Regions from separate parts of the Paenibacillus sp. FSL E2-0177 genome, predicted to be linked through region 3. Evidence: a T-box and tRNA genes for the amino acid it is inferred to sense, from the RefSeq annotation. Region 3 holds a T-box; the other regions hold tRNA genes.
The links. The T-box of region 3 lies ahead of MHI25_RS27345 (glutamine--tRNA ligase/YqeY domain fusion protein). A T-box ahead of a tRNA ligase gene usually reads a tRNA of that ligase, here a tRNA-Gln.
Positions count from the first base shown of each region.

Region 1: it encodes a tRNA-Gln, which carries the amino acid that the T-box ahead of MHI25_RS27345 (glutamine--tRNA ligase/YqeY domain fusion protein) is inferred to sense. The anticodon was not compared.
Region 2: it encodes a tRNA-Gln, which carries the amino acid that the T-box ahead of MHI25_RS27345 (glutamine--tRNA ligase/YqeY domain fusion protein) is inferred to sense. The anticodon was not compared.

Region 1 covers NZ_CP150307.1:1,022,622-1,032,973, reverse strand. The annotation lists gene MHI25_RS04615 (3'-5' exonuclease) at 1-480, shown strand, start outside; gene MHI25_RS04610 (MerR family transcriptional regulator) at 664-1,416, shown strand; gene aroD (type I 3-dehydroquinate dehydratase) at 1,501-2,265, opposite strand; gene rbsK (ribokinase) at 2,327-3,256, opposite strand; gene glgP (alpha-glucan family phosphorylase) at 3,513-5,129, shown strand; gene katA (catalase KatA) at 5,392-6,849, shown strand; gene MHI25_RS04585 (sporulation protein Cse60) at 7,001-7,195, opposite strand; gene MHI25_RS04580 (GreA/GreB family elongation factor) at 7,592-8,047, shown strand; gene MHI25_RS04575 (YdeI/OmpD-associated family protein) at 8,117-8,581, opposite strand; tRNA gene MHI25_RS04570 (tRNA-Gly) at 8,683-8,753, opposite strand; tRNA gene MHI25_RS04565 (tRNA-Pro) at 8,766-8,839, opposite strand; tRNA gene MHI25_RS04560 (tRNA-Arg) at 8,872-8,948, opposite strand; tRNA gene MHI25_RS04555 (tRNA-Gly) at 8,959-9,033, opposite strand; tRNA gene MHI25_RS04550 (tRNA-Leu) at 9,041-9,125, opposite strand; tRNA gene MHI25_RS04545 (tRNA-Lys) at 9,141-9,216, opposite strand; tRNA gene MHI25_RS04540 (tRNA-Gln) at 9,224-9,298, opposite strand; tRNA gene MHI25_RS04535 (tRNA-Asp) at 9,315-9,392, opposite strand; tRNA gene MHI25_RS04530 (tRNA-Met) at 9,418-9,494, opposite strand; tRNA gene MHI25_RS04525 (tRNA-Met) at 9,566-9,642, opposite strand; tRNA gene MHI25_RS04520 (tRNA-Val) at 9,658-9,733, opposite strand; tRNA gene MHI25_RS04515 (tRNA-Glu) at 9,740-9,811, opposite strand; tRNA gene MHI25_RS04510 (tRNA-Ser) at 9,828-9,920, opposite strand; tRNA gene MHI25_RS04505 (tRNA-Asn) at 9,926-10,001, opposite strand; tRNA gene MHI25_RS04500 (tRNA-Ile) at 10,005-10,081, opposite strand; rRNA gene rrf (5S ribosomal RNA) at 10,139-10,255, opposite strand.
Region 2 covers NZ_CP150307.1:6,029,892-6,040,243, reverse strand. The annotation lists rRNA gene MHI25_RS26850 (16S ribosomal RNA) at 1-1,477, shown strand, start outside; rRNA gene MHI25_RS26845 (23S ribosomal RNA) at 1,710-4,636, shown strand; tRNA gene MHI25_RS26840 (tRNA-Asn) at 4,697-4,772, shown strand; tRNA gene MHI25_RS26835 (tRNA-Ser) at 4,776-4,868, shown strand; tRNA gene MHI25_RS26830 (tRNA-Glu) at 4,887-4,961, shown strand; tRNA gene MHI25_RS26825 (tRNA-Val) at 5,017-5,092, shown strand; tRNA gene MHI25_RS26820 (tRNA-Met) at 5,110-5,186, shown strand; tRNA gene MHI25_RS26815 (tRNA-Asp) at 5,212-5,289, shown strand; tRNA gene MHI25_RS26810 (tRNA-Phe) at 5,300-5,375, shown strand; tRNA gene MHI25_RS26805 (tRNA-Thr) at 5,404-5,479, shown strand; tRNA gene MHI25_RS26800 (tRNA-Tyr) at 5,485-5,570, shown strand; tRNA gene MHI25_RS26795 (tRNA-Trp) at 5,577-5,650, shown strand; tRNA gene MHI25_RS26790 (tRNA-His) at 5,674-5,749, shown strand; tRNA gene MHI25_RS26785 (tRNA-His) at 5,793-5,868, shown strand; tRNA gene MHI25_RS26780 (tRNA-Gln) at 5,888-5,962, shown strand; tRNA gene MHI25_RS26775 (tRNA-Gly) at 5,969-6,043, shown strand; tRNA gene MHI25_RS26770 (tRNA-Cys) at 6,053-6,126, shown strand; tRNA gene MHI25_RS26765 (tRNA-Leu) at 6,141-6,219, shown strand; gene MHI25_RS26760 (AraC family transcriptional regulator) at 6,355-7,110, opposite strand; gene MHI25_RS26755 (BMP family ABC transporter substrate-binding protein) at 7,438-8,577, shown strand; gene MHI25_RS26750 (ABC transporter ATP-binding protein) at 8,702-10,264, shown strand; gene MHI25_RS26745 (ABC transporter permease) at 10,257-10,352, shown strand, end outside.
Region 3 covers NZ_CP150307.1:6,148,849-6,159,200, reverse strand. The annotation lists gene arsC (arsenate reductase (thioredoxin)) at 1-113, shown strand, start outside; gene MHI25_RS27360 (oxalate decarboxylase family bicupin) at 133-1,317, opposite strand; gene MHI25_RS27355 (copper amine oxidase N-terminal domain-containing protein) at 1,482-2,336, shown strand; gene MHI25_RS27350 (SAM-dependent methyltransferase) at 2,392-3,948, shown strand; T-box leader at 3,994-4,254, shown strand; gene MHI25_RS27345 (glutamine--tRNA ligase/YqeY domain fusion protein) at 4,336-6,015, shown strand; gene MHI25_RS27340 (Nramp family divalent metal transporter) at 6,221-7,513, shown strand; gene MHI25_RS27335 (N-acetylmuramoyl-L-alanine amidase) at 7,608-8,756, opposite strand; gene MHI25_RS27330 (TIR domain-containing protein) at 8,906-9,913, shown strand; gene MHI25_RS27325 (hypothetical protein) at 9,910-10,149, shown strand; gene MHI25_RS27320 (LLM class flavin-dependent oxidoreductase) at 10,211-10,352, opposite strand, start outside.

The DNA.
Region 1 (10,352 bases), 1.8 Mb from region 3:
GTTCTGCTGCTTACCTGGGGTGGCGAAGACATGAAGCGAATCATTCAGGATGTGCGCATGCACAAGATGGACGAATCCTACTGGATGTCCGCTACGTATTTCGATTTGCTCAAAGGAGTTCTTCGTGCGCGTGGTCTTAGCAATGATGTCAGCGTGGAAAGCGCGATGGCATTGTTTGAGCTTGAGCCTACTGGATCTGCACACCGGGCGCTGGATGATGCACGGATGACGTCAGAGATCTTCCGCGCCGTGTTTAAGGATCTGGATTTTGAGCGTTCACAGCATTACGTAGATACCTTCTCCAATGCCAAAGAACGCAAAACAGTTAAGGTAGCCATTAAGGCTATGACCTCACAAAAAATTGTACCTACCTGGGACCTTGTCGTTGAACACTACTTCTCAGACAAAGCAACCCTTGCGGACCCTCGTAAGCTGGAGGAATTGCACAATTATTTCACAGCACAGATGGGCCATAAATAAATTCAAGCAGCAAAGCTCAACATAGCTCAACATTATAGACTTATTCATAGCAGCGGCAGACTTCCCCATGATCATTCAGAGGGTAGCTGCCGCTGTTTTGGATATGCTAAAAAAACCATTTGACCTTCACGTTACGTAAAGGTGTACATTTGATTTGTAGGAGGTGATACTACGGAATACACAGTGCAGAAGCTCGCAGAGTTAGCTGGAATCAGCACACGGACCCTGCGCTACTACGATGAGTTTGGCATTCTTAAGCCGGCGAGAATCAACTCTTCGGGGTATCGTATCTATGGCCGTACCGAAGTAGATCTACTACAGCAAATTTTATTTTATCGGGAGCTTGGCTTAAGTCTGGAACGTATCAAGGCTATTATGACAGAGCCCTCATTCGACGGAGCCAAAGCGCTGCGGGAGCATCATGACAAGCTACTGGAAAAAAGACAGCAATTAGATCTATTAATCGCTAACGTCGAAAAGACGCTGGCTCAAAAAGAAGGGAGAATTACCATGAGTGATACTGAAAAATTCGAAGGCTTTAAACAAAAGCTGGTAGATGACAACGAAAAGAAATATGGCCAAGAAATAAGGGAGAAATACGGAGATGACACCATTAATCAATCCAACCAAAAGCTTAAAGGAATGACAGAAGATCAATATGCCGCTATACAACAGCTTGAGGAAGAGATGTTCGAAACACTCTTGCAAGCAATGGAGCATGGAGATCCTGCCAGTGTATTAGCGCAAAAAAGTGCAGACCTACACCGTGAGTGGCTCTCCTTCTACTGGAATTCCTATTCCAAAGAAGCTCATGCTGGTGTTGCACAATTGTATGTTGATGATGAACGTTTTACCGAATACTATGACAAACGCCGCCCTGGACTCGCTGCGTTTCTAAGAGATGCCGTACATGTATATACGGGAAAAAATGCGTAAGCGCACGAACAATATTTTAAAATAGAAAAAGGCATCCGGATACTCCGGATGCCTTTTTTTTGAGGCAATAGCAATCAGCAGAAATCACAGACTGCGGTGCAGCAGCGACAATGTATTCCGAAGCTCAGCGACAGCTACCTGGCCAGGTGCAGAAGGTTTATGTGCAGCTCCGAAGGTAAGCGCTGAACCAAAAACTTCACCTGCCAAACGGCTGATCACCCCGGCTCCCGCCATAGACATCGTTATAATCGGACGGTCTGCATATTTTTCCTTCATGATGTGTGTAGCTTCCAGCAAAGTTAGCACATCGCCTGCATCTTGGGGCATAACGGCAATTTTGGGCAAATCCCCGCCAAGCTCCTGCGCCTTGCACAACCGTGAGATGATCTCCTCTTTAGGAGGTGTACCCTGAAAATCATGATTTGAAATAATGACAGACACGTTATGAGCATGAGCAGCTTCGACCAGTAGCTTTACATCCTGCTCATCATTAAATAGTTCAACATCTATTATATCTACTAGACCGCTCTCGGCAGCAGCTTTATTCAGTGCTGTGTAATATTCCGTGCTGACTTGCTTCTCTCCGCCTTCTTTTGCACTCCGAAAAGTAAAAATAAGCGGCAGATCTGGAATCACAGAACAGATTTCGCTTAGTGCGTTCTTTACAGCTGCAACGTCTTCCACTTCAGCAAAAAAATCCGTCCGCCACTCCACCAAATCAGGTTGCAGTACTTTCAGCGCTTCCGCTTCCTGCTTCAGCTCAGACAAGGTCGCTCCAATTAGCGGAACACATATCTTAGGGATTCCTTCGCCGATGATCACATTTTTAACGGTTACTGTTCTGCTCATTATTTAAGCTCCTTATCCTATCTCATCTAGTATAGATCTTGAATATCCTGTACTGTCTATTCTACAGCGATTTACGTTTTAGAAACTGCTCGACCTCGGACAACTGCGGCAATGAAGGGATCGCCCCTTCTTTCCCTACAGCCAATGCACCTACAGCATTAGCGAAGCTCACGGCTTCCTCCAAGGTCTTCCCTAAGACCAGCTGCTGGGCTAATGCGCCATTAAATGAGTCACCGGCAGCAACTGTATCTACCGCCTTTACCGGGAAACCTGGAACAGCCTTGGCACCTTCAGCATTCACAATCAGGGCACCTTTTGAACCCAAGGTTACAATTACGTTCTGTACTCCTTTTTGCAGCAAAATACGGGCTGCCTGCTCAGCAGTCTCTGCGCTATCCACAGTCATTCCGGACAAAATCCCGGCTTCCGTCTCATTAGGTGTCAGGTAAGATACCTGAGCCAGCATCTCATCCTTTAGCACTCTAGCTGGTGCAGGATTAAGGATGACCGGAATCCCCTTACGATGGGCAATCGCAATCGCCTGCTCACTCATCGCCAGATCCATTTCAAGCTGCAGCACAATGATCTTAGCCTGGCTAATCACAGCCTCCAATGCCTGAATATCCTCTACCGTAAGCTCAATATTCGCTCCAGGTACCACGATAATCCGATTTTCTCCATCTTCTTCAATAACGATTGAGGCGACTCCTGTTGCCTCATGTTCACTTACAGAAATATGCTCTATATGAATGCCTTCATTCCTGATAATCTCCAGCATTTCGCTACCAAAGGTATCTTTTCCAACTCTTCCGATCATACTAACCTCTGCACCCAGACGTGCTGCGGCAACGGCCTGATTTGCCCCTTTTCCGCCAGGAGATAGAGCAAAGGCTTGTCCAATCAGGGTTTCTCCTGCATTTGGTGACCGGTTTGTACGTACCACCATATCCATATTCAAGCTTCCAATCACAACTATATCCAACTTAGACACCACCATTAATTATTTCTTCAATCTCTTTATCTTAGGGGCTTCTTTAAACTTTATCAATCAATTCCGCTCAATTGGATTCAAAATGGTTGTTTTCACCAAATTGACGTTATGCTTTTATTCATCGAGTGTGCTAGAATAGTGGTGCAATCGCTTCCACAATGATTGCCTGCACTATTTTGAGCAAACGTTTGCACCTAAGATAATGCCCGCAGCTTCACTGCAATTTAATCTAATCCGTGATTAGGAGGCTTATCAAGTGAACGAACAAAAATTACCGTCAGTCGCTTATTTTAGTATGGAGTACGGGCTGCATTCCGATTTCAAAATGTATGCCGGAGGTCTGGGCATTCTTGCCGGAGACTACATCAAGGGTGCAAAAGATATCAACGCCCCTATCATCCCTATTGGGCTGAAGTGGAAACAAGGTTACACGGACCAAAAGATTGATGCCAATGGCAATCCGTACGACTCCTATCACAATTATGTTTATGAGTTTCTTGAAGATACAGGGGTTAAGGTAACTGTTAAAGTCCGAAAAACCGATGTGGTATGCAAAGTATGGAAAACTGATTATTTTGGCAACAGCACATTGTATTTACTGGATACGGATATTCCCGAGAATAATGATGCCTGGATCACAGGCCAATTGTACGGCTGGTTCGGCGAAGAACGGATCGCACAAGAGATCGTACTTGGGATTGGTGGAGTCAAAGCTATGCGTGCACTGCAAATCCCTATTGATGTCTATCACTTCAATGAGGGTCATGCGGCTCTAGCGGCTATCGAGCTAATCCGTGAAAAAATGTCCGGAGGCCATACCTTCGAAGAAGCGTGGAAAGCTACTCGCGAAGAAGTCGTATTCACTACCCACACACCAATCAAAGAAGGCAACGAAACCCATCCTCTCGACCGACTTGAGTATATGAGTGCGTTCAACGGCTTAACCCGTGACCAGATGGAGCGGATCGGCGGCGAGCCATTTAATATGACGGTTGCAGGTTTAAGGCTATCACGTATCTCCAACGCAGTAGCCCAGCTACACGCCGATACGGCTAATAAAATGTGGAAGGAAGTAGCCGGAAGATCAGAAATTATAGGCATTACTAATGCCATCCATACTCCTACCTGGGTAGATGATAGAATGACGCAAGCCTACGAACAGGATGGAGACTTATGGGCAGTGCATAAAGAGATCAAGGGCGAACTGATCCAGTTCATCAAAGAACGTTCCGGCATTAGCTTAAATGCTGACAATTTACTCATCGGCTTCTCACGCAGAGCAGCTCCATATAAACGAAGCGACCTGATCTTCTCACAGCCAGAAATTATCGAACCTTATCTGGAGTCTGGAAAGATACAAATTGTATTCTCCGGCAAAGCGCACCCACTCGATGATAACGGTAAAAAAATCGTCAGTAACCTAGTAGCGATGATGAAAAAGTATCCAAAGAGTGTTGTGTTCCTCGAGAATTACGATATGACGATTGGCGCCCAGCTGACGCGCGGTGCTGATATTTGGCTCAACAATCCACGCAGACCATTGGAAGCCAGCGGCACCTCCGGGATGAAAGCAGCTATGAACGGTGTATTGAACTGTTCTATTCTGGATGGCTGGTGGCCGGAAGCCTGCATCGATGGTGAGAATGGCTGGCAGATTGGAGACGGCTTCGAAACTACAGACTTTGAGGTGCTGGATAAGCATGATAGTGATGCACTGTACGACACCTTATTGAAACGTGTGCTCCCAACCTTTTACGAGAATCGTGAACAGTGGGTACAAATGATGAAAAAGAGTATCGAAACCACCCGTACGGAGTTTGCCACCAAAAGAATGTTAGATGAATATTACAACAGAATGTACATTAAAGCCTAAGTACAAGAACCGAATATCTTCTATATCAAAAAATGCAGCGCACCCCTTCAGTGATGGTAGGGATGCGCTGTTTCTTTTTTAATTCTGCTAAGTAATTAATCACTTTGTCTATCATATATATCTGAATGTGCCAACGATGTATTGACGATTACCACATATTGTAATGAGTCAATTATTTAAAAAGTGTTGCAATTTCTCTAAAAAACATTAATATAGAACTTATACTAAATCTAAAATCAAATCTCATGAGGTGATTCTATTAATGAGCTCCAATAATAATAATCTTACAACCAGCTGGGGTGCTCCAGTAGGCGACAATCAGAATTCAATGACAGCCGGTGACCGCGGTTCCACTTTACTGCAAGATGTCCATTTGCTTGAGAAATTAGCCCACTTTAACAGAGAACGTGTTCCTGAACGTGTCGTTCATGCTAAAGGTGCTGGCGCTCACGGGTATTTTGAAGTTACAAAAGATCTAACCCAATACACAAAAGCTAACTTTTTGTCTGAAGTAGGCAAACGTACACCGTTGTTCATTCGTTTTTCTACTGTAGCTGGTGAATTAGGTTCTGCTGATACCGTACGTGACCCTCGTGGATTTGCCGTGAAGTTCTATACTGAAGAAGGAAACTATGATCTCGTAGGTAACAATACGCCTGTATTCTTCGTTCGTGATGCGATTAAATTCCCGGACTTTATTCATACACAGAAACGTGATCCACAGACACATCTGAAGAACCCGAATGCTGTATGGGACTTCTGGTCTTTATCGCCTGAATCTTTGCATCAGGTAACGATTTTGATGTCGGATCGCGGAATTCCAGCTACACTGAGACATATGCATGGGTTCGGTAGCCATACCTTCAAGTGGGTAAATGCCGAGGGCAATGCAGTCTGGGTGAAATACCATTTCAAAACAGAACAAGGCATTAAGAATCTAGATGCAGACCTTGCTGCCAAAATCGCTGGGGAAAACCCGGATTATCATACAGAGGACTTGTTTAATGCTATTGATAAAGGAGATTTCCCTGCTTGGAAGCTCTACGTGCAAATTATGCCAATCGAGGATGCGAAGACTTACCGTTTTGATCCATTTGATGTAACAAAGGTCTGGTCGCAAAAAGATTATCCGTTAATCGAGGTTGGCCGTATGGTATTGGATCGCAATCCGGAGAACTACTTCGCTGAAGTAGAACAAGTTACATTCTCCCCCGGCTCTTTCGTTCCTGGTATTGAAGCTTCGCCGGATAAATTGCTACAAGGCCGTCTGTTCGCTTATGGTGATGCACACCGTCACCGGGTTGGTCCCAACCATAACAGTTTACCTATCAACCGTCCAAAAGTAGAAGTGAAGAACTATCAACGTGATGGTGGTATGGCCTTGGGCAACAATGGCGGTTCCGGTGCCTATTACGAGCCTAACAGCTTAGGAGGACCTAAAGAATCACCGCAGCATAAAACATCGCCGTTCGAAGTCTCTGGTTATGCGGATAGTGTCTCCTACAATAGTGACGATCACTATACACAACCAGGTGACTTGTACCGTCTAATGTCTGAAGAAGAACGTACCCGTCTAGTTCAAAATATCGTTGGCGCTATGACTCCTGTTGAAAGTAACGATATCAAACGTCTCCAGATTGAGCATTTCTTTAAAGCTGATCCAGACTTGGGACAGCGTATCGCATCCGGTTTGGGTTTATCTGTACCAGACGGAATGTAAGATTGTAAATGCACTTATAAACTAAAGAGGACCTTTGCCCGTAGATGGGAAAGGTCCTCTTTTTGCTAATTAGCTGAAAACATAATAAATGATGACAATCACAACGCCCAGCGTGGAGACAATGGATAGACATGAAAAAAACGTGTTCCAGTTATTGCCTTTCATTTGTCTTATACACGACCAGTATAGTGGTTCTTTGGTGCTCTGCCCCATCACGTGATGATTTAACTACCGAACCGTAACAGATATTCACAATCTGTTCCTCCCGTAGTCCTGCCAGGAACTCATTAGCTTTATTCTCTGCATAAGAATTGTCAGCATCTACAAACTCTTTAACTTGAATCATCCTGATCTCCTCCTTTAATAAATTAAGTAGTTATTTTATAGTTCTGGAATCTATATGTGAACTCAACGAAATGTACATGGCGTATCACTCCCCAGGTAACAATTAATGTAAAAATATCTTCAAAATACAGTATAGGCATTTCGCAGTTTTCTACGAAATGCCTATGCATCAGCCTATCATAGCACCCAAGTATGTAATAGTCAAAGGTTTTCATTACAATATTTAGAAGGTTTTAATTCCCCTTTTAAAATGGATTGGATTTACAAATAGAAGCTGGTATACTGATCAGAAGGTCTCCATTGGGGGACCTCTATTTGTATAGGAGGGATTTTAAGATGGCAACACACCATAACAGGTTTACAAGGAATGTGCTACTTAGAGGGGGTGAAATCTACTATGAACCATAGTCTTATCTATGAAGGCTCACGGACACAGCTGCTTCAGCAGCTTATCTATTTTGATGAGGAAAAAATCGCATTTCTAAATCAGTACTTTCCGGTACGGAGCAAGGATAGAAGCAACGCTGAAACGCTGTTATCCCGTTATTGCTCCGAGCTGGAACAATTACTAACTGAGTTCAATGGTGAAGATTTAAATTCACAGGTCTTTATCGGAAGTCAGCTGCAGCTTCGTTACTTGGACGATAATACTACAGATATCTATACCATCGTATTTCCTAACCAAGCAGAACCTAACGATAACAAGATTTCTATGTTGTCACCTATAGGCATGCAGCTGCTGCTGGCTGAGCTCGGCAGTACTTGTCAGCTAGCGATTCCTTCAGGTCAACTAGAGGTGAAGATCGAAAGCATTAAGTTCGTGAATAATGGTGAAGTAGGCGTTCTTATATAAGGACGATCCCTTATATACCCACTACAGCAGCGTCCCTTTCCAGATATTAAGGAGGAGGACGCTGTTCTATTATTTAAGCCTCAAACCTTCTTCCAGCTTATTAACTGACTTCTGGATCCTTGCTGCTCTGGTTTCCGGTCTTTTCGCCCCTTCGATCCAGCTCACATATTCCTTCCGATAGGAATAAGCCAAGCTGTTATAATATACCTCTGCCTGCTCATTGCTGCTTAGTGCGTCCAGAAAATCTTCTGGAGCTTCTATCTCTCGCAATTGATGATCTTGTTCCATTGTCACCCGAACTATATCTCCAGGTTGAGCATGGGCTAAGTCTCGCAGTTCTTTTTTCACGACCATAAAATGTTTCCCATTACCATGCGGCATGAGTGTTCCTCTATAGGGAATGTCATTCAGGCTTCCTTTAACTTGTATCCTTGATTTAGTTTCATATATTTGTTCAGCGTCAAAAGGAACCGTAAGATATGTCCAACTCCCATTCGTATCTGGTCTGACTAACCTTGCTTCAAATTCAAACATTGGCCCCTCCTCAAATAAAATCTCTAGTTCCTATTGTATCCATACGTGCTTAACTATACAAAAAAACACCCGCCTAATACCGGCAGGTGTCTCTCTTTATAAGCGGGTGATGGGAATCGAACCCACGCTATCAGCTTGGAAGGCTGAAGTTCTACCATTGAACTACACCCGCAAAGGTATAAAATCGGGATGACACGATTTGAACATGCGACCCCCTGGTCCCAAACCAGGTGCTCTACCAAGCTGAGCTACATCCCGTTAACAATACTATAACTGCTTAGTAATAAAAATGGCGCGCCCTGAGAGATTCGAACTCCCGGCCTTTTGATTCGTAGTCAAACGCTCTATCCAGCTGAGCTAAGGGCGCAAAATCTATATGGAGCGGACGACGGGAATCGAACCCGCGACCCTCGCCTTGGCAAGGCGATGCTCTACCGCTGAGCCACGTCCGCAAAAACATGGTGCGCGTGAAGGGACTCGAACCCCCACGTCGTGAAACGCCAGATCCTAAGTCTGGTGCGTCTGCCAATTCCGCCACACGCGCACACTTAAAAAAAAATGGTGAGCCATGAAGGACTCGAACCTTCGACACCCTGATTAAAAGTCAGGTGCTCTACCAACTGAGCTAATGGCTCTCATAAATGGCTGGGGATATAGGATTTGAACCTATGCATGACGGAGTCAAAGTCCGTTGCCTTACCGCTTGGCTAATCCCCAATAATAATTAACTAAATGGCGGAACCGACGGGATTCGAACCCGCGATCTCCTGCGTGACAGGCAGGCATGTTAGGCCAACTACACCACGGTTCCATAGACATAATGCATAAGTGTAAATTGGTTGCGGGGGCAGGATTTGAACCTGCGGCCTTCGGGTTATGAGCCCGACGAGCTACCGGGCTGCTCCACCCCGCGTCATTAATAAGTATATACTATTCATTTTCACCATACCAGCTTATCCCTAAACATAATGTATAAGAGTAAATTGGTTGCGGGGGCAGGACTTGAACCTGCGACCTTCGGGTTATGAGCCCGACGAGCTACCGGGCTGCTCCACCCCGCGTCAGTGAAAATAATATGGTGGAGGCTGAGGGGATCGAACCCCCGACCCTCTGCTTGTAAGGCAGATGCTCTCCCAGCTGAGCTAAGCCTCCATGATATGACCCGTATGGGATTCGAACCCATGTTACCTCCGTGAAAGGGAGGTGTCTTAACCCCTTGACCAACGGGCCATGCTAATAATTTTTATGGCGGAGAGAGAGGGATTCGAACCCTCGAGACGCTTGTGGCGCCTACACGATTTCCAATCGTGCTCCTTCGGCCAAACTCGGACACCTCTCCATAAATGGCTCCCCGAACAGGACTCGAACCTGTGACAACTCGATTAACAGTCGAGTGCTCTACCAACTGAGCTATCAGGGAATATGGTGGGCCTTAGTGGACTCGAACCACCGACCTCACCCTTATCAGGGGTGCGCTCTAACCAGCTGAGCTAAAGGCCCTTCTAAGACATATTAATATTAAGGGCAAAAAAAATACCACGGGTAATGTGGTTGTCCGCTTGGCGGCGTCCTACTCTCCCAGGACCCTTCGGTCCAAGTACCATCGGCGCTGGAGGGCTTAACGGTCGTGTTCGGGATGGGTACGTGTGGAACCCCTCCGCTATCGCCACCAAACGGGCATTTACAGCGTAAATGCTCAGGCTTAATCGCCTGAAAACTGAATCCGAAACGAATTTGCGTTTGCCCTTCTTACGGGGCCCCCGGAAAGTAT
Region 2 (10,352 bases), 120 kb from region 3:
AGCTTGCTTTCAAAATAACTTAGCGGCGGACGGGTGAGTAACACGTAGGCAACCTGCCCTTCAGACTGGGATAACTACCGGAAACGGTAGCTAATACCGGATAATTTCTTTTTTCTCCTGAGAGAAGAATGAAAGACGGAGCAATCTGTCACTGAGGGATGGGCCTGCGGCGCATTAGCTAGTTGGTGGGGTAACGGCCCACCAAGGCGACGATGCGTAGCCGACCTGAGAGGGTGAACGGCCACACTGGGACTGAGACACGGCCCAGACTCCTACGGGAGGCAGCAGTAGGGAATCTTCCGCAATGGGCGAAAGCCTGACGGAGCAACGCCGCGTGAGTGATGAAGGTTTTCGGATCGTAAAGCTCTGTTGCCAGGGAAGAACGTCCGGTAGAGTAACTGCTACCGGAGTGACGGTACCTGAGAAGAAAGCCCCGGCTAACTACGTGCCAGCAGCCGCGGTAATACGTAGGGGGCAAGCGTTGTCCGGAATTATTGGGCGTAAAGCGCGCGCAGGCGGCTATTTAAGTCTGGTGTTTAAACCTTGGGCTCAACCTGAGGTCGCACTGGAAACTGGGTGGCTTGAGTACAGAAGAGGAAAGTGGAATTCCACGTGTAGCGGTGAAATGCGTAGATATGTGGAGGAACACCAGTGGCGAAGGCGACTTTCTGGGCTGTAACTGACGCTGAGGCGCGAAAGCGTGGGGAGCAAACAGGATTAGATACCCTGGTAGTCCACGCCGTAAACGATGAGTGCTAGGTGTTAGGGGTTTCGATACCCTTGGTGCCGAAGTTAACACAGTAAGCACTCCGCCTGGGGAGTACGGTCGCAAGACTGAAACTCAAAGGAATTGACGGGGACCCGCACAAGCAGTGGAGTATGTGGTTTAATTCGAAGCAACGCGAAGAACCTTACCAGGTCTTGACATCCCTCTGAATCTGCTAGAGATAGCAGCGGCCTTCGGGACAGAGGAGACAGGTGGTGCATGGTTGTCGTCAGCTCGTGTCGTGAGATGTTGGGTTAAGTCCCGCAACGAGCGCAACCCTTAACTTTAGTTGCCAGCAGGTAATGCTGGGCACTCTAGAGTGACTGCCGGTGACAAACCGGAGGAAGGTGGGGATGACGTCAAATCATCATGCCCCTTATGACCTGGGCTACACACGTACTACAATGGCCGGTACAACGGGAAGCGAAGCCGCGAGGTGGAGCCAATCCCATCAAAGCCGGTCTCAGTTCGGATTGCAGGCTGCAACTCGCCTGCATGAAGTCGGAATTGCTAGTAATCGCGGATCAGCATGCCGCGGTGAATACGTTCCCGGGTCTTGTACACACCGCCCGTCACACCACGAGAGTTTACAACACCCGAAGTCGGTGGGGTAACCCGCAAGGGAGCCAGCCGCCGAAGGTGGGGTAGATGATTGGGGTGAAGTCGTAACAAGGTAGCCGTATCGGAAGGTGCGGCTGGATCACCTCCTTTCTATGGAGAATCGTTCTCTGCAATGAGAACATTCAAATCGGAAGCTAAGCTTCCAAAACTCAGGTTTAGGCCTGTTACTCACTCGTTGCTCAGTTTTGAGAGTTTAAGCTCTCAAGTAAGACTTGATCCTTGAAAACTGGATACCGAAACGAATTTGCGTTTTAGAACATCTTTTAGCAACTTGTGTAAACAAGTAAATGTTATTAGTGAGATTTTTCTTCGGAAGAATCAAGGTTAAGCTAATAAGAGCACACGGAGGATGCCTAGGCGCCAGGAGCCGACGAAGGACGTGGCGAACAACGAAACTGCCTCGGGGAGCTGTAAGCAAGCTTTGATCCGGGGGTGTCCGAATGGGGAAACCCAGCTGTGGTAATTCGCAGTTACTCATTTCTGAATACATAGGAAATGTAGAGGCAGACCAGGGGAACTGAAACATCTAAGTACCCTGAGGAAGAGAAAACAATAGTGATTCCGTCAGTAGCGGCGAGCGAACGCGGAACAGCCTAAACCTAAGAGCTTGCTCTTAGGGGTTGTGGGACGTCTCACATGGAGTTACAAAGGAATATGGTAGGTGAAGAGGTCTGGAAAGGCCCGCGATAGAGGTAAAAGCCCTGTAGCCTAAACTGTATTCTCTCCGAGACGGATCCCGAGTAGTGCGGGGCACGTGAAACCCCGTATGAATCCAGCAGGACCATCTGCTAAGGCTAAATACTACCTGGCGACCGATAGTGAAACAGTACCGTGAGGGAAAGGTGAAAAGCACCCCGGAAGGGGAGTGAAATAGAACCTGAAACCGTGTGCTTACAAAAAGTCAGAGCCCTATTAATGGGTGATGGCGTGCCTTTTGTAGAATGAACCGGCGAGTTACGTTTAACATGCAAGGTTAAGCCGAGAAGGTGGAGCCGCAGCGAAAGCGAGTCTGAATAGGGCGAATTAGTATGTGGACGTAGACCCGAAACCGTGTGATCTACCCCTGTCCAGGGTGAAGGTGCGGTAACACGCACTGGAGGCCCGAACCCACGTACGTTGAAAAGTGCGGGGATGAGGTGGGGGTAGCGGAGAAATTCCAATCGAACTCGGAGATAGCTGGTTCTCCCCGAAATAGCTTTAGGGCTAGCCTCGGTATAAGAGTAGTGGAGGTAGAGCACTGATTGGGTGCGGGGTCCGCAAGGATTACCAAGCTCAGTCAAACTCCGAATGCCATATACTTATTGCCGGGAGTCAGACAGTGAGTGCTAAGATCCATTGTCAAAAGGGAAACAGCCCAGACCATCAGCTAAGGTCCCCAAGTGTGTGTTAAGTGGGAAAGGATGTGGAGTTGCACAGACAACCAGGATGTTGGCTTAGAAGCAGCCACCATTGAAAGAGTGCGTAATAGCTCACTGGTCGAGTGACTCTGCGCCGAAAATGTAACGGGGCTAAACACACCACCGAAGCTATGGCTAGATACGTATGTATCTGGGGTAGGGGAGCGTTGTGTAGGGGTTGAAGGTGTACTGAAAAGAGCGCTGGACACTACACAAGTGAGAATGCCGGTATGAGTAACGAAAAGATCAGTGAGAATCTGATCCGCCGAAAGCCCAAGGTTTCCTGAGGAAGGCTCGTCCGCTCAGGGTAAGTCGGGACCTAAGGCGAGGCCGAAAGGCGTAGTCGAAGGACAACAGTTTGAAATTACTGTACCACCGTAATCCGCTATGAGCGATGGGGTGACGCAGGAGGGTAGTGACGCGGACTGATGGATGTCCGTCTAAGCAGTGAGGCTGATGTGTAGGCAAATCCGCACATCGATAAGGCTGGGCTGTGATGGGGAGCGAAAATTATAGTAGCGAAGGTCATGATCTCACACTGCCAAGAAAAGCCTCTAGCCAGGAGAAGGTGCCCGTACCGCAAACCGACACAGGTAGGCGAGAAGAGAATTCTAAGGCGCGCGGAAGAACTCTCGTTAAGGAACTCGGCAAAATGACCCCGTAACTTCGGGAGAAGGGGTGCCCCGGTAGTGTGAATAGCACGAGGGGGCCGCAGTGAAAAGGCCCAAGCGACTGTTTAGCAAAAACACAGGTCTGTGCGAAGCCGCAAGGCGAAGTATACGGGCTGACGCCTGCCCGGTGCTGGAAGGTTAAGGGGAGTGGTTAGGGGTAACCCGAAGCTATGAACCGAAGCCCCAGTAAACGGCGGCCGTAACTATAACGGTCCTAAGGTAGCGAAATTCCTTGTCAGGTAAATTCTGACCCGCACGAATGGCGTAACGACTTGGGCGCTGTCTCAACGAGAGATCCGGTGAAATTTTAATACCTGTGAAGATGCAGGTTACCCGCGACAAGACGGAAAGACCCCATGGAGCTTTACTGCAGCTTGATATTGAATTTGGGTACGATCTGTACAGGATAGGTGGGAGCCGTAGAAATCGGAGCGCAAGCTTCGGTGGAGGCGCCGTTGGGATACCACCCTGATCGTATCTAGGTTCTAACCTAGTACCCTTACCGGGTACGGGGACCGTGTCAGGCGGGCAGTTTGACTGGGGCGGTCGCCTCCTAAAGAGTAACGGAGGCGTTCCAAGGTTCCCTCAGAATGGTTGGAAATCATTCGCAGAGTGCAAAGGCATAAGGGAGCTTGACTGCGAGACCTACAAGTCGAGCAGGGACGAAAGTCGGACTTAGTGATCCGGTGGTACCGCATGGAAGGGCCATCGCTCAACGGATAAAAGCTACCCTGGGGATAACAGGCTTATCTCCCCCAAGAGTCCACATCGACGGGGAGGTTTGGCACCTCGATGTCGGCTCATCGCATCCTGGGGCTGAAGTAGGTCCCAAGGGTTGGGCTGTTCGCCCATTAAAGCGGTACGCGAGCTGGGTTCAGAACGTCGTGAGACAGTTCGGTCCCTATCTGTCGTGGGCGCAGGAAATTTGAGAGGAGCTGTCCTTAGTACGAGAGGACCGGGATGGACGTACCGCTGGTGCACCAGTTGTTCCGCCAGGAGCATGGCTGGGTAGCTACGTACGGACGGGATAAGCGCTGAAAGCATCTAAGCGTGAAGCCCCCCTCAAGATGAGATTTCCCAATTAGTAAGACCCCTTGAAGACGACGAGGTAGATAGGTTGGAGGTGGAAGTGCAGCAATGCATGGAGCTGACCAATACTAATCGGTCGAGGGCTTATCCTATACTTAGAATGCAAATTCGTTTCGGATTCAGTTTTCAGGCATCAAGCCTGGTATGAATATTCCCTGATAGCTCAGTTGGTAGAGCACTCGACTGTTAATCGAGTTGTCACAGGTTCGAGTCCTGTTCGGGGAGCCATATGGAGAGGTGTCCGAGTTTGGCCGAAGGAGCACGATTGGAAATCGTGTAGGCGCCACAAGCGTCTCGAGGGTTCGAATCCCTCTCTCTCCGCCACAAATTTTTAATTAGTATGGCCCGTTGGTCAAGGGGTTAAGACACCTCCCTTTCACGGAGGTAACATGGGTTCGAATCCCATACGGGTCACCAAATCTTCACTTGATTTATCCTAGTGGACTTTGGTACAATAACAATTGTTGTTTATGGAGGCTTAGCTCAGCTGGGAGAGCATCTGCCTTACAAGCAGAGGGTCGGGGGTTCGATCCCCTCAGCCTCCACCATAACACTTTCTTACTGACGCGGGGTGGAGCAGCCCGGTAGCTCGTCGGGCTCATAACCCGAAGGCCGCAGGTTCAAATCCTGCCCCCGCAACCAATTAACTTAAGCAATTATATCTTTTGGAACCGTGGTGTAGTTGGCCTAACATGCCTGCCTGTCACGCAGGAGATCGCGGGTTCGAATCCCGTCGGTTCCGCCATTTTCATCATGGCTCGGTAGCTCAGTCGGTAGAGCAGAGGACTGAAAATCCTCGTGTCGGCGGTTCGATTCCGTCCCGAGCCACCATTTATCATCACAAAAGAATGAGTGCCATGCCGGTGTAGCTCAATTGGTAGAGCAACTGACTTGTAATCAGTAGGTTGGGGGTTCAAGTCCTCTCGCCGGCACCATCCTTGGAGGATTAGCGAAGTGGCCAAACGCATCAGACTGTAAATCTGCTCACGTGAGTGTTCGGTGGTTCGAATCCATCATCCTCCACCAGTTTTTAGGGGCATAGTTTAAAGGTAGAACAACGGTCTCCAAAACCGTTGGTGTGGGTTCAATTCCTGCTGCCCCTGCCAAGTTCTTTCTAAAGTTTAATATGGCGGCCGTGGCGAAGGGGTTAACGCACCGGATTGTGGTTCCGGCATTCGTGGGTTCGAGACCCATCGGCCGCCCCATTTACTTTAAAATGAATAATGGCAACAATATCAACTTAATATGGCGACTGTGGCGAAGGGGTTAACGCACCGGATTGTGGTTCCGGCATTCGTGGGTTCGAGACCCATCAGTCGCCCCATTTTACTTTAAAATGTTATTGGGGATTAGCCAAGCGGTAAGGCAACGGACTTTGACTCCGTCACTCATAGGTTCGAATCCTATATCCCCAGCCATTTTATGCGGACGTGGCTCAGCGGTAGAGCATCGCCTTGCCAAGGCGAGGGTCGCGGGTTCGATTCCCGTCGTCCGCTCCAAGTTTTCATGGCGCCATAGCCAAGTGGTAAGGCAAAGCTCTGCAAAAGCTTTATCCCCAGTTCAAATCTGGGTGGCGCCTCCATTTAGTTCATATGTGCCGGCGTGGCGGAATGGCAGACGCGCTCGACTCAAAATCGAGTGGGAAACCGTGGAGGTTCGAGTCCTCTCGCCGGTATCTTAAAAAGGTTTGTAAGAATGCTTTTATAAGCAATCTTACAAACCTTTTTCTTTATGTCCTTGGGTTTACAGCAGTAAGCCGTTGAATAGAGAGTTTCTCTATTTCAACGGCTTTTTTTAATCTGATTAGTGATTAACCTGATTGATTATTAATGCGGAATGCTCGCGGGGTAAGACCTATTTCTCGTTTGAACATATTGCAGAATTGGGCATCGTTCACAAAACCTGCAGCAGCAGATACTTCAGAGATTTGCATCTGAGTATGACGTAATAGAGATTTTGCATAATCCAGGCGTTTTAACAGCAAATACCGCAGGGGTGAAGACCCGAAACGTTCTTTAAATAGATGGCGAAAACGATCGTAACTATATCCGGACATTTCTGATAGTGTTTCGACGGACAATTTATGGCGATAATGCTCATTCATATAATTAAGGACATATTGTACTCGATCTTCTGTTGGGGATTGATATCCAGAGGCACTAAGAAGCCTCATAAGATGGACGGTAATCTCGCTCATTTGTAGGTTTAGAAGCTCAGAGAATCCGTCTTGCTTGCGTGTAAACTCTGCTTTCATTCGCAGCAGGATTTGAAGAACGGTCTGATCTTTATCATCTTCATATACGCCGAGCAGATTACTCATATTAGGGTGTTCTGAGTGGAAGCCTACAAATAATACATTTGCATCCTCACGGTGGTGCTCGTCATGTTTATGATTGGGTGGCACAAGCGCGAAAGAAGAGGAGCGAAAATGGTAACTTCGTGGGCCAACATTGGTTGTCCCTACCCCCTGTAAATAATAGACTAGTTCGTAGCATTCATGCTGGTGTGGAGGGATATAAGTATTTAGCTCATGTGTGGCACTTACAATATATAGAACACGATCCATGATGATCCTCCAATACTTATGTTTTAGCCGAATCGTACAAAACAATGACCGAAATCATATAATTATTTTTAATAATATTTGTTATGATCGTATCAATAAATCCGAAAGTTCGCAACCTGACTGGCCATCTCGTTCGGAAATAAAGCGGATTATTAATAATAATGGTATTTTTATTGCTATTTTTGAGCCTAAACGTTAAGTTTATTACTTTTAATGATACTTTATTTGGAAAAAAGAGAATTTCCATTTGAACCGTGAATTATACAATGGGTGAAGATGGGATTCTGCGGATTACTAACCAACTAAAATTAGGGGTGGAATAGAGTAATGAATAAAAAAGTTCTTTCTTTGTTGTTATTAATGGTGATGGTTCTGGTCACAGCATGTGGGAATAACACGTCCAATAACGGTTCTTCTGCGAATACTGGATCAAACGCTGCTGAGGGTGGAGAAACAGGTGCAGGGGATAAACTCAAGGTTGTATTGCTGATTCCGGGGACACTTGGGGATAAATCATTTTTTGATTCCGCTAATAACGGCTTGCAAAAGGTTAAGGATGAACTTGGTGCAGTAACAAAGGTTGTTGAAATGGGCGTTGATAAAACGAAATGGGAGCCTACATTTAACGATATCGCTTCCGAGGATTGGGATGTAATTATTTCTGGCGGTTCTGAAATTACAGAGATGTTTAATGCAACGGCAGAATTGTATCCAGACAAAAAATTCATTAATTATGATACCGACATCGATGAAGCACCAGATAACATGTACAACATGTCTTATGCGACAAATGAAGTATCTTTCTTGGCAGGTGCAGTAGCAGCATTAGCTACACAATCGGATATGCCGAATGCTACCCCTGAGAATGTGATTGGGTTTGTGGGCGGTATGGATATTCCGGGGATTAATGCTTTCTTGGTCGGTTACATTCAAGGTGCTCAGTACGTTGATCCTGATGTAAAAGTGGCTGTGTCGTACGCTGGTGATTTTGTTAACCCGGCAAAAGGTAAGGAGCTGTCTCTAATTCAATATAACTCCGGTGTGGATGTTATTTTTAACGTGGCTGGGGGTACAGGTCTTGGGATCTTTGACGCAGCTAAAGAGAAGAAAAAATATGCAATCGGTGTAGACTCCGATCAGGCAATGTTGATTAACGATACAGATAGTGAAAAAGCAAATCTAATCGTTACTTCATCTATTAAAAAGATTGATACGGCTATTCTAGGTGCAGTGAAGAGATTGCAAGAGGGTACGCTAGAAATGGGCAAACGTGATGTATTGAGCTTTGTAGATGATGGTGTAGGTATTGCTGAGAATGATATTTATAAAAATGTATTCCCGGCTGATCTTCAGGCCAAGGTTGAAGAAGTGAAGCAAAAGCTGATCAATAAAGAAATTAAAGTGGATAATGCGATGGGGATGGAAACCGCAGAGGTAGAAGCTATTCGTAACGCAGTTAAGCCTTAAGCCTTAAGCTTTAAACCTTAAGATCAGCTCTATAGAGATAAACCTACAGTTGGAGATTCTTCTAGTCAGGGGAATTCCAGCTGTATATTTTTGCAGACCTCCAAGTTGAAAGGCGTTGAGACCTATGTACACAGCTCTGCTGGAAATGCGGGGAATTACCAAGGTATATCCCAATGGCGTCGTTGCAAATAAAGACGTGCATTTTTCTTTACGTGAGGGAGAAATACATGCGATTGCAGGTGAGAACGGTGCAGGTAAATCGACTTTAATGAAGATTATGTTCGGCATGGAAGAGCCAAGTGAAGGCGAGATCTATATCAAGGGTGAAAAAGTAAAGCTGCAATCCGCTCAGGACGCCATTGATAGAGGCATCGGCATGGTCCACCAGCATTTCATGTTGGTACCTTCTTTTACGGTGGCAGAGAATATGGTGCTGGGTATGGAGCCGCGCAGAGGAGTTGGCATCAATTATGCCGAGGCTGTGCGCATGACGGAAGAGACCGCAAGGAAATACAATCTGGCCGTGGATCCAAAGGCAAAAGTAGAGGATCTTACAGTTGGGATGAAGCAAAAGGTTGAGATTCTTAAGGCGCTGCTGCGTGGTGCGAAAATTCTGGTGCTTGATGAGCCAACTGCGGTGTTGACTCCACAGGAAACAGAGGAATTGTTCCGCGAGCTTAAGCAATTAAGGGAACAGGGCCATACGATAGTTTTTATTTCGCACAAATTAAAGGAAGTCAAAGCGATTTGCGACAGAATTACGATTATGCGCAGCGGCCGTAGTGAAGGTGTTTTTCAAACACAGGATGTGACAGAACAGGAAATCTCGCGGTTAATGGTCGGCAGAGATGTCGTGCTGAAATATGACAAAGAGATTCTGGCTGTTAGTGAGCCAGTACTAACGGTGCAGGGACTCGGTGTGAATGATGCAGATGGCAAAGCATTATTGTCGGATATCAATTTTGCGGTACGTGGTGGGCAGATCGTTGGGATTGCTGGTGTAGAAGGCAACGGGCAGACACAGCTCATTGAAGCTCTTACAGGTAGCTTGAGAGGTGTCTCAAGTCAGGGTTCTGTACTAGTGAAGGGAAAGGATATCCGTGAATCGGATATTTTGGATATTCGTAAGCTAGGCGTTTCCTATATACCGGAGGATCGGATGCGGCAAGGGATCGCTAGTGAGGCTAGCATAGCTGATAATCTGCTATCTACTCAGTATCGTACAAAAGCAATGAATAAAGGTCTTTTTTTGAATGGCTCACGAATTGCCAAGCTAGCAGTATCCCTTGTAGAGGAATTTAAAGTCCGCTGTTCAGGACCTTCTCAGCCCATAGGAATGTTGTCAGGTGGTAACATGCAGAAGGTAGTCGTAGCTAGAGAGTGTTCGACTGAACCGCAGCTGCTTATTGCAGAACAGCCGACACGGGGTGTGGATATAGGCGCAGCCCAGTTCATACATCAAAAGTTGTTGGAATTACGTTCAGACGATTGCGCGATTTTGCTAGTGTCGGCAGATTTGAATGAGATCTTGGAGATCAGCGATAGTCTGTTAGTAATGTACGAGGGTAAGATTGTTGCCTTTTTCGAGGAGCCATCTAAGGTTAGTGAGGAAGAATTAGGTCTTTATATGCTGGGGATTCATCGACAGGACGAGGAGCACATCGGGAGGGCCGTAAATCATGTTTAAAGTTAAATATTTTGAGTACATTCGGACATCGGCGGTAATCGTTATTGCACTCGCTATTGCCTTTCTGATCATCTCTTTGGTCAGTAAT
Region 3 (10,352 bases):
TCGATGATCCGGCAAAAGCGCAAGGGAGTGATGAAGAGAAGTGGGCAGTGTTCCAGCATGTGCGTGACCAGATTGGTGAAAGAATCAAACAATTTGCGGAGACGGGTGAATAAGCAAAAGGGAGGAAGTAACCTATTCTTTTAACTTAGGGTATTTCACCACTGGCCATTTAACTTTCCGTAAGGCATTGATCACTTCGGGCCCAACGTTCAAATTACTTTGAACCAATTCATGGGGAGTGAGAGCCATCCATTGGTTCAGAGAGACGTCGGCAAAACGGTCACTTTTGAACATTTCGAGGAACCACAACGATTCTTCTCCTGTATTCTGAATATAATGTCCAAATGCAAAAGGAACATACCCAACATCGCCAGCCCTGTAATTAAAGGTACGTGCTGCACCGTTTCCGGCAAACACAGTCATCCGTCCTTTTCCGGTAAGATAATATTGCCACTCATCGTTGTTGGGGTGCCAGTGGAGTTCTCTCATTCCTCCAGGTTCAATCTCTACCAGTGCAGCAGCCACGGTCTTGGAGACCGGAAAGTTGCTGGAGTCAACGATTCTGACGCTCCCGCCAGGAGTCTTTAATGGAGGCTGTGCCAACAGCGAATGTTTGAAGCTCTGTGGAATTTCTCCATATGGCGATTGCACCTTTTGGCTTTGTAATGAGCCGGGAACTTGATCCTGATAAATGTAGACTTGTTCAGTGGGGATGGAGTCAAAGGCCTCGGCAGGTATTCCAAAGTTAGCTGAAAGTACCTCTTTAGGCGTATGGGCGAACCAATCGGAAATAGACAAGGTATTCAGATCAGAGAAGCTTCCGTCGTCGAAGACAAGGAGAAATTCACAGCCTTCTTCAAGACCTTGTATAGAGTGAGGAATACCCGGCGGAAAATACCATAGATCACCAGGTCCTACATCTGCTATAAAGTTCCGTCCATTCTGATCCACAGCAGTAATCCGAGCGCGGCCTAACAGCATATAAGACCATTCCGCTTGCTGATGCCAGTGAAGCTCTCGTACTCCACCGGGGGTCAGGCTCATATTCACACCTGCCAGTGTAGTTGCGATAGGGAGTTCTCTGACGGTTACTTCTCTGGACCAGCCACCATGATTAAGCTGCATATGCGCATCAGAGAAAGAAAATTTCAAATTGGGAACCAGGCCCGCATCAGTCACCGGAGGAACGAACATATCCGGATTCTCAAGATCCCGCATAACATCTCGGGGTCCTTTATCTAATCCCCCTGTGCCATCGCTTCGGATGGGCTGGGGGATGTTTGTTTTGTTTGCCGAATCCTGTCCAGCAGAAGTCATAAGAGGTTCTCCTTTCTTGTTCCTTAAGAGTTCAATGAAAATATATGCGGAATGCTGTCTTTTATGATGGATAGCAGAAGTGGTACAAGTTGACATGTGTAGGGTCATCATTGATTATTACTAATAGAGGCTAAGGTTCTAGATGAACTGGAGAGGGGTTTGTGATGATTCACATCAAGGAGTCCTTACAACGATTAGGGAAAATAAAAGCTTACGTAATAGGTCTATTAGTGATTATGTTCGCCGCGGGATCTGCGGTTACACCTACATCGGTGTCGGCAGCTGTCCAGTTAGGGACACAGGTAATGCCACTGTCATACGGGGGATATTACGTGCTTTTTCCAGGTAAACTCGCCCCTTATTTCAAAGCAGGTAAATTAATGGTGCCGATTCGAGCCTTCTCCAATGCGATTGGCGCAGATTTGCTCTATGACGCTCTGAGCAAGAGTATTACTGTTTCACTGCTGGACCGATCGGTAGGAAATATTAAAGCAGGGCAGCTAGAGGCAGATTTTAATGGGGAGACCGTAGATTCATTAGGCGTTGCTCCAGAGATAAAGGATGGCACTCTGTTTGTTCCGGCGTCCCCCATTTTAGAAGGGCTTAAGTCTTTTCGCTGGGAAGTGCAATTTAATAATGTGAATAAATTAACCCTTGGTATTGGAGCCAGAAAAGGGGAGGAATGGGTGAAGCCTGAGGCAGATCGTGCGCTTGCTCCTTATCCACTCGAAACGACAGCACATCCGTATCCGTTATATCCTACTATGCTAACGCAGGCTCAATCCGGGAAAGAATATAGATTGACCTTAGGCGTGCAAAATACCTCCGGATTCATCATCCCTAAAGGAAACGCGGAATTAGAGCTGGTGAGTGTGGACAGTAAAGGGAATTCTTTTTATCAAACGTTGAAAGGACCTGATTCCTCAACCGCCAAGACGGCATTATTATCATTTTCCGTTAACATACCAACAGAGGCTGAATACGTCATTTTCAGGTCACGCACCTTGAGAGCGCAATAAGGCAATTGCTATAGATTATTCCAACAAGCTAGACAGAGAGCGGGTAAAGAAACAGATGACAGGGAACAAAGAGCAGCAATATCGCTTCAGCGAAGCACCGATTTGGGAATTGCAACGAACATATTATGAAGAGCAGGGATTAAAGGCTTGGAATAATGATCAGGTCCCGCAGTACATCACGAGTAACCCTATGATTGCGACAGCATACGCAGAGATGATCTTTGGATTTCTGCAAGACCGGGCTGGACAAGGGCATCTCTCAGAGACCGTTACGATTCTAGAACTTGGAGCGGGAGCAGGCCGGTTAGCCTTCCATGTGCTTAAAAAGTTATGTGAAATCGTAGACTACGCAGATATTCCTCTTCCTCCTTTTCGTTATGTGATGAGTGATTTGCCTTCCAAAAATATATCCAGCTGGCAGCAGCACCCGAGCCTACTTCCTTACGTAGAGCAGGGTATTTTGGACTTCGCTCGTTTTGATGCTGTGCAGGATGTAGAACTACATTTAGTACACGCTAAGCTCAGCATTCGGCCGGGTGATTTACAGCAGCCATTGGTGATTGTGGCAAATTACTTTTTTGACAGCATTCCGCAAGAATTAATTTATGTGGATGAAGGAAAAATATATGAATGTGAGGTTTCGATCCAGTATTCGGCGGAAGTTGATCCGGATAACCCCTCCGATGCGCTCGGCAAAATCATCCCGCAGTACCATTATCGGCGTGCGGCTAGTTATGAAGAGGAGACTTATCCCTATCATGACGTTATAACGCTTTATCAGCAGAAGCTGGAGGATTCACATATACTCTTTCCGGTGGTGGGGCTTACTTGTCTGGAGCGGCTTGCGCGGCTCTCTACAGAGGGATTCGTGCTGCTTACAGCGGATAAGGGTGACCATCGCTTAGAGAACTGGGAATTTGCAGAACCTCCATTGCTGATTCATCACGGAAGCTTCTCTTTGACCGCGAATTATCATGCGATAGAGCATGTGCTGAAACAAAAAGGGGCGCATTCAATATTCACCAGTCATCATTATAAAAACCTGAACATCGGCTGTATTCTTATGCTACCAACACCGCTGAGCTATACAAACACTCGGCTGGGTTACAAGCGGTTTATAGAACGTTTTGGCCCGGATGATTTCTTTAGTATGAAGGAATGGATGGATCAGCAATTAGATACGATGGGGCTGCAGCAAATTTTGGCCTTTTGGCGTTTGGGTGGGTATGATGCTGAATGGTTTATCCATAGCGCTGAACAGATTTCGGAGCTGCTGCCGGGTGCCAGTGATGAAGAAATGCTGGATCTACAGCGAGGTATACAGTTGATGTGGACGGGCTATTATCCGATGGAACAGAGTTATGATCTGTCGCTAGATGCGGGGTTGCTGCTGTATGAAATGGATAAATTCGCGGAAGCATTGGGTTACTTAGAACGCTCCATGCATGCGAGTACGGAAGAACCATTGGCATCAGTGCTGTATAGCATGGCAATCTGTAACTATGAGCTAGGAGCTGAAGCTGCTGCATTGGAATACGCGCGTAGAGCTTTGGCTGCAGAGCCTGACAATGAAGTAGTATTGGAGCTCCTAACGGCGCTTAGCGGGGAATAAGCACATTTACATAGGGTTATCTTTTTGGTATCCTATACAAAATAATCAAACGCGATGACGAGAAGAGTACATGAAATCATTCCTTCACAGAGAGCCCTGGATGATGAGAACAGGGTAAGGGAGATTTTATCGAAACAAGCCTCTGAGCGGCATATCGGAACCGGACTAAGGGGATGGTATGACGGGAGCTCCTGTTATAGAGCTAGAGTATAAGCACTGCGCAAGATGTTTTGCCGTACTTGATGAGATTAATATGGCGACATATTAATGAACCTGGGGTGGTACCGCGAGAATTTCGTCCCCAAGACCATAAGTCTTGGAGGTGAGGTTCTTTTTATTTTGCAGATTAAGCAGGCGGATATCACTTATAAACAGGAGGTAACACCAATGAACGAGGAACCGGAAGTATTAGCAGAGAGTTACATCGACAGATGGATTCAAGAAGAGCTGGAAGCAGGGACTTACAGTAGAGATATTTGCACGAGATTTCCACCGGAGCCTAACGGGTATCTGCACATTGGCAGTGCGTATGCTATTCATACGAACTATACGACTGCGAAAAAGTATGGCGGGAAGTTCCATTTGCGCTTTGATGACACCAATCCTTTAAAAGAGGATCTGGAGTATGTAAATGCCATCATCGAAGATATTCAATGGATGGGCTATCCACCGGACTATATTTTTTATGGATCAGACTATTCTGAGAAAATATACAATAGCGCAGTTACGTTAATCCGAAAAGGAAAGGCGTATGTCTGTGATTTATCACCTGAAGAGGTGACAGCCTATAGAGGGACGCTTACGGAGCCGGGAAAAAACAGCCCGTTCCGGGAGCGTTCTGTGGAAGAGAATTTGCGGTTATTTACGGAGATGAAAGCTGGAGATTATCCAACGGGAGCCAGAGTGTTGCGAGCTAAAATAGATATGAGCTCACCTAATATCAACTTACGTGATCCGGTGATTTACAGAATCATTCATGCGGAGCATTATAGAACGGGTAACGAATGGTGTATCTATCCGATGTATGATTTTGCCCATCCTATACAAGATGCTATCGAAGGGATTACGTATTCCTTATGCTCGATTGAATTTAAGGATCATCGGCCGCTCTATGAGTGGGTATTGAAGGAGCTGGATATCCCTGAGGCTCCTAAGCAAAGAGAGTTTGGACGGGTGAACATCACCGGAGTTGTGACGAGTAAACGGTATATCAGACAGCTGGTTACAGGCCATTATGTGGATGGCTGGGATGACCCGAGACTTCCTACGCTTCGCGGTTTACGCAGAAGAGGTTTTACGCCGGAGAGTATCCGGAATTTTGTGAAGGAAATTGGCTTTGTCAGAAATAGCACCATTGTGGATATTGCCATGTTAGAGCATGCGCTTAGACAAGATTTGAAGGCAAAGGTTCCAAGTGTGATGGCTGTTCTTAAGCCTTTAAAAGTGGTCATTACTAATTATCCTGAAGATCATAATGAATGGCTGACGATTGAGAATAACAGTGAAGATAAGTCACTTGGAGAAAGAGAGGTTCCTTTTTCACGAACCCTTTATATTGAACAAGAAGATTTCATGGAGGAGCCGCCAAAAGGGTATCACAGGCTGACTATGGGGAACGAAGTAAGGCTGAAGGGTGCTTATTTCATAAAGTGCAATGAAGTAATCAAGGATGAAGTTACCGGAGAAATCCTAGAGCTTCGCTGCACCTATGATCCGAGAACGAAGAGCGGAAGCGGGTTTAATGAACGGAAGGTTAAGGCAACCATTCACTGGGTATCGGCAGACCAGGCTATCAAGGCTGATGTTCATCTATATGAGCGGCTGCTGAAAGATAACGACGGTCCTAAAGAAGACGGTGAGCGCTGGGACGCGTATCTTAATCCAGATTCCTTAACGATCCTGAAGGATTGTTTGCTGGAGCCATCAATGGGCAACGCAAGGCCAGAAGATAAATTTCAATTGATCCGGCACGGATTTTTCTGCGTGGATAAGAAGTATACCACGGCAGATAAGCTGGTGCTGAACCGGATAGTACCGCTGAAGGACACATGGAAGAAAAATTCATAAGCAGCTTAAGCTGGGCGAAGATCGGGTAATTCCTGATCATCGTCCAGCTTTTTTTGTGCCTAGTCGTTGGTGAACAAGCAAATGAAAATTCCATATGAAACATGTTTACATTTTTCAGAAATAAGCATATACTTTAAATATAAGTTGCACAGGGGAAACTTTCGTGTATATAGACAACTTTTTCAGGGCAAGAGGAGGAATTGAAATGCTCGAACAAACTTTAGTAGAACAACCACATATAAAACAACATAAGAACTCGATTTCAGCACAAGCCGTACTTAACGGGGAGATCAAAGGGATTAAACGATTACTTCCTTTTCTAGGCCCAGCTTTTATCGCTGCTGTTGCTTATCTGGATCCAGGTAATTTTGCCACCAATATTACGGCGGGCTCCAAATATGGATATCTCTTATTGTGGGTGATCGTGGCCTCTAATCTAATGGCTGTGCTAATCCAAGCGTTATCCGCCAAGCTGGGGATTGCGACAGGCAAGAACTTGCCTGAGATCGCCCATGATCGTTTTCCGAAGAGTGTATCGATCTTCTTATGGATTCAAAGTGAGCTAGTGATTATAGCTACGGATCTGGCAGAGTTTATCGGGGCGGCATTAGGACTATATCTCTTATTTGATATTCCGATGCTGCCAGCAGCACTGATTACTGCGGTGGGCTCATTTGCTATCTTAGAGCTGCAACGCCGGGGATATCGCTCCTTAGAGGCAGGGATTGCCGCGATGATCCTTATAGTCGTATTAGCCTTCGCTTTTCAAGTTATTGTAGCTAAACCGGATATGGGAGCAGTTGCCGTAGGCATGTTTACACCTAAGTTTGAAGGGGTGGACAGCATCCTATTGGCCGCAGGAATTCTAGGCGCAACCGTGATGCCACATGCGATTTACCTGCATTCATCACTTACACAGAACCGTATCGTCGGGGTGAATGAATCGGAGAAAAAACAGATTTTCAAATTGGAATTTATAGATATTATTATTGCGATGATTATCGCAGGTGCAGTAAATCTGGCTATGGTTATTGTCTCCGCGGCATTGTTTTTCAAAAATGGTCTCGTGGTTGAGGATCTGGATGTCGCGTTTCAACAATTTGGTCACTTAGCTGGGCCAGTAACGGCGATCTCGTTTGGGTTGGGACTACTCATTGCGGGACTGTCGAGTTCCTCCGTAGGGACTATGGCTGGCGATGTGGTTATGCAAGGCTTCATCAACAAAAGAATTAACCTGTACTTGCGCCGTGCGATTACCATCATTCCGCCACTAGCGATCATTGGTTTTGGTGTGAATCCAACCAAAGCACTCGTGATCAGTCAGGTGATCCTGTCCTTTGGGATTGCGTTCGCGTTGATTCCGCTGGTTGTGTTTACAAGCAATCGCCAGATTATGGGCGGGTTAGTGAATCGCAAAATGACAGCCACTCTGGGCTGGATTATCTCCGGTCTGGTTGTATCGTTGAACTTGTTCTTGGTCTATCAAATGCTCGTATAAGGAAGCAGTCAAAAGAGCCCGACCCACAGATCTCCTCAGATCATACCTGAGAGATACATGGGTCGGGCTTTTTTTGGAGTGTTGTTCCAGCCAGTTATTTAAAATAATCCGCAACGCCTTCAGCGATGGCTTTAGCCGCTTTTTTCTGATAGGAGGCCTTGCGGACAATGGACTCGTCTGTAGGATTGGTAAGGAATCCAAGCTCAACCAAGGTAGCTGGAATCCGATTCTCCCTTAGGATGTGATAATCGCCAAAGGACAACCCGTTGCTTTTCAGACCGATGCCTTGCCCCAGCCGGGTTTCAATCGCCCGCGCCAGCTTCAAATCATCCGCTTCTGAATAAAAGAAGGTCAACGTTCCGGACACATTTTTAGGTGAAGAATTATAATGAACGCTTACAAAAGCATCAGCACGCAGGGCTTGGCTCATCTGAACACGACGAGCTAACGTCGGCTTCTGATCGTCTCGGGTGCGCGTCATCTCTACCCGTGCTCCTTTAGCAACAAGAGCATCGCGGACATAAAGTGCAGTATGCAGATTCAAATCTTTTTCCATGGTGTTATATGTAGTGCCAAGCATGCCCGGATCACTGCCGCCATGACCAGGATCGATGACGATCAGCTTTCCTCGTAGTCCGCCTTTATGCTGGACGGTGCTTATGCTGCTTGTACTGCTTGATGTGCTTCCACTTCGGATATACTGCTCTGCCACCCAACCGGTTTCACCGCTGACTGTGCGAATTCGAGCCCAGCCGTTCTGATGAAGAAGGAGAGTGACTGTATCCTTGGCTTTTAAAGAACCGAGCACCTTATAGTGAGTTCCTGGGCCACTTCGGATGCGCAGAGAATCAGCCGTGACTGTAGCCTTTGAAGTTCTACTAGAAGTATTGGCTGATGTTGACGAGGCAGTATTGGTTCTAGTAGCAATAGACGTTCCAGAAGCGCTGGATTGCAGGGAGTTGCTGTTCACCTTTTTTAGGTAATAACCCGCTACCCAGCCAGAGGTGCTCCCCGCCTTAACCATTAACCATCCGTGCTGCTCATCAGTCACAGTAACCCGAGCCCCATTCTTAATTGATCCTACAACAGTTGCATTCTTAGCCGGTTCATCGCGTACATTTAAAGAACTCGCATATACCTGTGCGGTATAACTTCCCGCTGCTGTCTTTGCTTCAGCAGACTGTGGCGCTGCTATACCCAAAAGGCAAGCTGTGAGCAGGGTGACACCTATCATTTTGTTCATAGTATCCTCGCTTTTTGAGAGTAGTCGTAATTCCTTACCCAATTTACGAGGTTTAGAATAATATTTTTTGAGAATATGGCCTCTTTTCTGGTGGTCTAAAGACTTGTATAATTATTACATATCGGGAAAGAGGATGAAGGAGCATTGCCGTGACTAAACCAAAGCTATTCATTGGATCTTCCAGGGAGTCTATACGTTATGCAAGAGCGATTCATGAGCAGCTGAAGAGGGATGCTGAAGTGCATCCTTGGTATGCCAACGCTTTTCGGGCGAATGAATACACTATGGAGGCGTTGGAGCGAAATTTGGATGAGAGCGATTTTGCCGTATTTGTGTTCTCGCCAGATGATGTCGCCAAAATCCGTGGTAAATATTATTATGTGACCCGCGATAATACGGGGTTTGAAATGGGTTTGTTTTGGGCTAGATTACGGCGCAGCCGTGTTTTTTGTCTAGTGCCTGATCAGGTAACTGCGCGTGATGATCTCATCCCTGGAGAAAATGTAGAAGAATATCATCTGCTATCTGATTTAGCGGGAATTACATCTTTAGAGTATGAAGTGCATCACGATAATCCTACGGCTGCTGTGGATGTGAGCTGTGGTAAGATTATTGATAGTATTCAAGAACGTGGAAGATTCCGTGACCCGCTTAAAGATTTAGAGCAGCTAAAGATGGATTTAAGGCGCAAAGAAAGTATCCTTCATTTTTTTTGGCAATATAATAGTAATGTGACCATCTCCGAGAATGGAGATAAATATCACGCACTTAGTGAGGCGATACGCAATTCCTTTTTACCTCCGAAGCATTGTCGTGTAATCGGTGCAGCCATCTGGCAGGCACAAGAGAAGGAACAACTTGTTCAGGTGGGGGGGAATGTCGGACGTGGTCACTCCTATCCCTTGTCTGTAACGAAAGGGAATGAGAAGCAGCCTAGTGTGGTAGATGCATTTTTATCGAGTAAATGGACTTTTTTTCAACGCACGGAAGTTGCAGAGGTATATATCCTATGCTATCCTCTAGGTAAGAAGTATGTTCTTTCCGTTCATTTCTCAGGAAGTGATGGATTATCTGCAGATGATCTTAAGGCGGTAGTTGGGAATAATCAGGATTTATTCCGTACCATCAATCATTTAGTAGGAGAGGATTCAGCATGAAGAGAATAAAAGGTATTAACAGCTTATCCGATGCTGTTCTCCGATCTGCGAGTGGTGGGAGCAGGAGTGCAGGCGGCGATGACAAAAGCACCAAAAGAAAAGCAGGCTCGAGTCATTCTGCTCAGCAGCCAGCTTCAGCTCAGATTTATACTGCACCTTCTTTGGACGGCGGAGACGACGAATATAAGAAGCTTATCAGCGGGAAAGTAGATAATAATAAACCATCCTTTGCGTGATTTTATTTATAAAAAGGGGGCCTCAGCCGTTGGCTTGAGGGCCCCTTTTTGGTATTCCATTCTAACGGCTGTTCTTCTTGGCGATCTCACGCCGTACGACAGGTGCAACCTCTGTTGCCAAAAGTTCAATGGCTTTGGCTACCTTAGCGTAAGGAAGGCCGCCGATATCGAGCTGAGTCATAAAGCGGCTATGACCGAACAGC